Regions from separate parts of the Streptomyces nogalater genome, predicted to be linked through region 2. Evidence: riboswitches for the same ligand, from Rfam matches in the RefSeq annotation. Region 2 holds a riboswitch; the other holds the start of a gene.
What was found. A riboswitch is a leader RNA that binds a small molecule or an ion and turns the genes downstream of it on or off. The one in region 2 is predicted to bind S-adenosylmethionine.
Positions count from the first base shown of each region.

Region 1: another riboswitch for S-adenosylmethionine. It lies ahead of ABD350_RS01370 (aminotransferase class V-fold PLP-dependent enzyme); the one in region 2 lies ahead of thrC (threonine synthase).

Region 1 covers NZ_BAAASM010000001.1:298,540-300,929, forward strand. The annotation lists gene ABD350_RS01370 (aminotransferase class V-fold PLP-dependent enzyme) at 1-1,346, opposite strand, end outside; SAM riboswitch class IV at 1,483-1,599, opposite strand; gene trpD (anthranilate phosphoribosyltransferase) at 1,680-2,390, opposite strand, start outside.
Region 2 covers NZ_BAAASM010000037.1:143,763-146,152, reverse strand. The annotation lists gene thrC (threonine synthase) at 1-922, opposite strand, end outside; SAM riboswitch class I at 941-1,086, opposite strand; gene ABD350_RS25710 (glucosyl-3-phosphoglycerate synthase) at 1,244-2,188, shown strand; gene ABD350_RS25705 (alpha,alpha-trehalose-phosphate synthase (UDP-forming)) at 2,264-2,390, shown strand, end outside.

The sequences.
Region 1 (2,390 bases), on a different contig from region 2:
CAGCGGCCCTCCTCCGTGCGGTACTGCCACTTCGCGCCGTCCCGGACCAGTTCCCTGACGGCGTGCACGAAGCGGTCCACGTGCTCGTCGGGGGTGCCCGCGCCGAAGCTGACGCGGATGGCGTTGAGGGACTTCTCGCCGGGGGCCGCCTCGGGGGCGCCGCACTCGCCCTGGGTCCCCGGGTCGGAGCCGAGCAGGGTGCGCACCAGCGGGTGGGCGCAGAACAGCCCGTCGCGGACGCCGATGCCGTACTCGGCGGAGAGCGCGGCGGCGAAGTGGGAGCTGTTCCAGCCGTCGACGACGAAGGAGAGGACGCCGACGCGCGGGGCGTCGTCGCCGAACAGCGACAGCACGCGCACCTCGGGGACCTCGGCCAGGCCCGCGCGGACCTTGGCGATCAGGTGCTGTTCGCGGGCGACCAGGGTGTCCCAGCCGGCCTCGGTGAGCGCCTTGCAGGCGGCGGCGATGGCGTAGGCGCCGATGACGTTCGGGGAGCCGGCCTCGTGGCGGGCCGCGGTCTCGTGCCACTCGACGGCCACCCCGCCGTCCTCACGCCGGGTCACCCGGCGACTGGCGCCGCCGCCCGCGAGGTAGGGCTCGGCCGCCTGGAGCCAGTCGGCGCGGCCGGCCAGGACGCCGGAGCCGAAGGGGGCGTAGAGCTTGTGGCCGGAGAAGGCGATCCAGTCGACGTCGAGGTCCGTGACGGACACCGGGTGGTGCGGGGCGAGTTGGGCGGCGTCCAGGACGATCCGGGCGCCGTGGGCGTGGGCGGCGGCGGCCAGTTCGCGCACCGGCCACAGCTCGCCGGTGACGTTGGAGGCGCCGGTGACACAGACCAGGGCGGGGCCGTACGGGTCGCGGTCGGCCAGGGCCCGCTCCAGGATCTCCACGGCCTGGCCGGGGGTGCGCGGGGCGTCGAGGTAGGTGACCCGGGCGTGCTGCCAGGGCAGCAGGGAGGCGTGGTGCTCGGTCTCGAACACGAAGACCTGGCAGCCGGCCGGGATCGCCCGGGCCAGCAGGTTGAGGGAGTCGGTGGTGGAGCGGGTGAAGACCACCTGGTCGCCGGCCCGGCAGCCGAGGAACTCGGCGACCGTCCCGCGGGCGTTCTCGAACAGGTCGGTGGAGAGCTGGGAGAGGTAACCGGCCCCACGGTGGACGCTGCCGTAGTACGGGGCGTAGGCGGCGACGTCGTCCCAGACGCGCTGGAGGGCGGGGGCGCTGGCCGCGTAGTCGAGGGCCGCGTAGGTGACCTCGCCCCCGGTGACCAATGGAACGGTGACATCCCGCCCCAGAACGGGCAGAGGGGTGCAAAGCGACTGGTCGGCGGCAGCGGTGGAGACAGACATGGCGGACTCCCGTGAAGGAATACGAGGAAGGGAAAGACAGGGAAAAGGGGTGTGCGGAGGCGGGGCTCTGCGGCCCTAAAGCATTCGCTTGCTCACGGAAGACTCCTCGACGACCAGGATCCCTGGTGGCACGAGGGATCCGCGCTTGCCGCGGACCTTGCTGTCCGCGGCCTGGTCTTCACCCGGGGCACCCCGCCACGGACGGAGGGTTGCCGGACAGTCGGCCGGGGCCTCATGACTGTCACTCATGACCTGGTAGAGGAACGTACGTGAAGTGATCGCCGCCCCGCAACCCGGTGTCCGGATCGCGGGACGGCCCGCCCCGCCGGGCGGTCAGGCGTTGCTGGCGGTCACCCAGCGCTCCAGCGCCCGCCGGGCCGCCCCGGAGTCGATGGACTCGGCGGCCTTCGCCAGCCCCGCGCGGATCCGGTCGGCGAGCGGCTCGTCCGTCGGGTCCAGGGCCGTCAGCGCCGCCGCCGCGTTCAGCAGGACGGCGTCCCGTACGGCACCCCGCTCGCCGTCCAGCAGCCGTCGGGCGACCTGGGCGTTGTAGGCCGGGTCGCCGCCGCGCAGGGCCTCCACCGGGACCAGGTCGATGCCGACGTCCCGGGGGTCGAAGGACTCCTCGGTGACCTTGCCGTCGCGCACCACCCAGACCCGGGAGGTGGCCGTCGTGGTCAGTTCGTCCAGCCCGTCGTCACCGCGGAAGACCAGCGAGGAGTTGCCGCGTTCGGCGAGCACGCCCGCGACGATCGGGGCCTCGCGGGCGACGGCCACGCCGACCGCCTGGGCCCGCACCCGCGCCGGGTTGGTCAGCGGGCCGAGCAGGTTGAACACCGTTCGGATACCCAACTGCCCACGCGCGGCGCCGACATGACGCAGCGCCGGGTGGAACTTCACGGCGAAGCAGAAGGTGATCCCGGCCTCCTCGGCGACCTCGGCCACCCGGCGGGGCGTGAGGTCGAGGTTGACCCCGAGCTTCTCCAGCACGTCGGAGGAGCCGGACGCCGAGGACGCGGCCCGGTTGCCGTGCTTGACGACCTT
Region 2 (2,390 bases):
GTACGACGTCGTGGCCGGCCTTGAAGGCGGTGGAGACCGGGGAGCAGCCCTCGGCCTGGGCGCCGAAGATCTTGTACGGCCTGTCCTCGACGAGACCGAGCCTGATCAGCTCCTGGAGCCCCTTGTCGATCTTCGTCAGCTGGGAACCGGAGGCGATCGGGATGACGATCTGGTCGGGCAGCCGCCAGCCGAGCTGCTCGCAGATCTCGTACGCCAGCGTCTTGGAGCCCTCGGCGTAGTAGGGCCGCAGGTTGACGTTGACGAAGCCCCAGCCCTCGCCGGCCGGGTCGCCGATCAGCTCGGAGCAGAAGCGGTTCACGTCGTCGTAGTTGCCCTCGATGCCGACGAGTTCTCCGCCGTAGACCGCGGCCATGACGACCTTGCCCTGCTCCAGGTCGTGCGGGATGAACACGCAGGAGCGGAAGCCGGCCCGGGCGGCGGCGGCGCCGACGGCACCGGCGAGGTTGCCGGTGGAGGAGCAGGACAGGGTGGTGAAGCCGAAGGCGCGGGCGGCCTCCAGGGCCTGGGCGACGACCCGGTCCTTGAAGGAGTGGGTCGGGTTGCCGGAGTCGTCCTTGACGTACAGGCCGCCGGTCACGCCCAGTTCCCGGGCGAGGTTGTCGGCCTTGACGAGCTTGGTCCAGCCGGGGTTGAGATTGGGCTTTCCGGCGACGTCGGCCGGGACCGGCAGCAGCGGGGCGTAGCGCCAGATGCTGGCGGGACCGGCCTCGATGCGCCGGCGCAGTTCCTCGGTGTCGTAGGCGGAGAAGTCGTAGGCGATCTCCAGCGGGCCGAAGCACTCCTCGCAGGCGAAGACCGGTCCGAGGGGTACCCGGTGGCCGCACTCGCGACAGCTGAGGGCCGAGGCGGGACCGAGGTCCACGGTGGAGTCGCTGGGGGTGGCAACTGTCTGCACAGCCATGTGAGGCGAGGCCCTTTCTCCTCATCTTCCTCACGACGCATCTCGCCGTGAGACGGATTTGGCACCTTCCCTAGCCGGGAGCCTCGCTCGGAAGAAGACGAGAATCGGCTGGAGGGTTGCCGGGGCTTCATCGGGCCGTGTCCCTCTGCCCCTCTGGATGAGCTGTATGTGGTTGTCAACGCCGCTTGACCCCCCGACATGCGATGGTCATCGGCGTTGTTCAAGACTGTAACCGAAGGCCAGGACAGTTGAGATAGTCGTCCGAACCGCGAGATGCATCACACGGTGACGTGTGGTGGTGACAGTGAGGAGCCGCCGACCGTGCTGGAAGAAGTCGAGCGCTGGCTGAGCCGCCGCTCCTGGTCCGTGGCCGACCGACCGCCGCACCAGGTGCTGGCCGCCAAGCAGCGCACGGGCCAGACGATCAGCGTCGTACTGCCCGCCCTCAACGAGGAGGAGACGGTCGGCGAGATCGTCACCGCCATCCGCCGCGATCTCGTCGAGCGGCTCCCGCTCGTCGACGAGATCGTGGTCGTCGACTCCGGCTCCACCGACCGCACCTCCGAGGTCGCCGCGCGGGCCGGCGCCCGGGTCGTCCACCGCGACGAGATCCTGCCCCGCGTCCCGGCCGTCCCCGGCAAGGGCGAGGTGCTGTGGCGCTCGCTGCTGGTGACCGGCGGGGACATCGTCTGCTTCGTCGACGCGGATCTCAGGGAGTTCTCCTCCGACTTCGTCCTCGGCATCGTCGGGCCGCTGCTCACCGAGCCGGACGTGGACCTGGTCAAGGCGATGTACGACCGGCCGCTCGCCGGGTCGGCCGGTCAGGGCGGGCGGGTCACCGAGCTGATGGCCCGGCCGCTGCTGAACATGCACTGGCCGCAGCTGGCCGGTTTCGTGCAGCCACTGGGCGGCGAGTACGCGGCCCGCCGCTCGCTGCTGGAGCAGCTGCCGTTCCCGGTGGGCTACGGCGTGGAGCTGGGGATGCTGGTGGACGCGCTGCACCTGGTCGGCCTGGACGCGCTGGCCCAGGTCGACGTGGGGGTGCGCAAACACCGCCACCAGGACGGCCAGGCCCTCGGCCGGATGGCCGCCGCGATCTACCGCACGGCCCAGCTCCGGCTGGCCCGGGGCCATCTGGTGCGGCCCGCGCTGACCCAGTTCGAGCGGGGCGAGGACGGCTTCGAGCCGCGCACCTACTCGGTGGACACCGAGGAGCGCCCGCCCATGGTGGAGATCGCGGAGTACGCGGAGCGGAAGGTGGCGTGAACGGTCCGTATACGACCTGCTTTCGCAGGTGGATCGCACGTTTGAGGGTTTACGGGCCGGGCTAGGTTGAGGCGTATGGCTTCCACGCGCACTGCTGTCGGCAAAGCTCGGGTACTGGTCGCCTCGAACCGCGGCCCGGTCTCCTATCAGGTACGCGAGGACGGCTCGCTCGACGCCCGGCGGGGCGGCGGCGGGCTGGTCT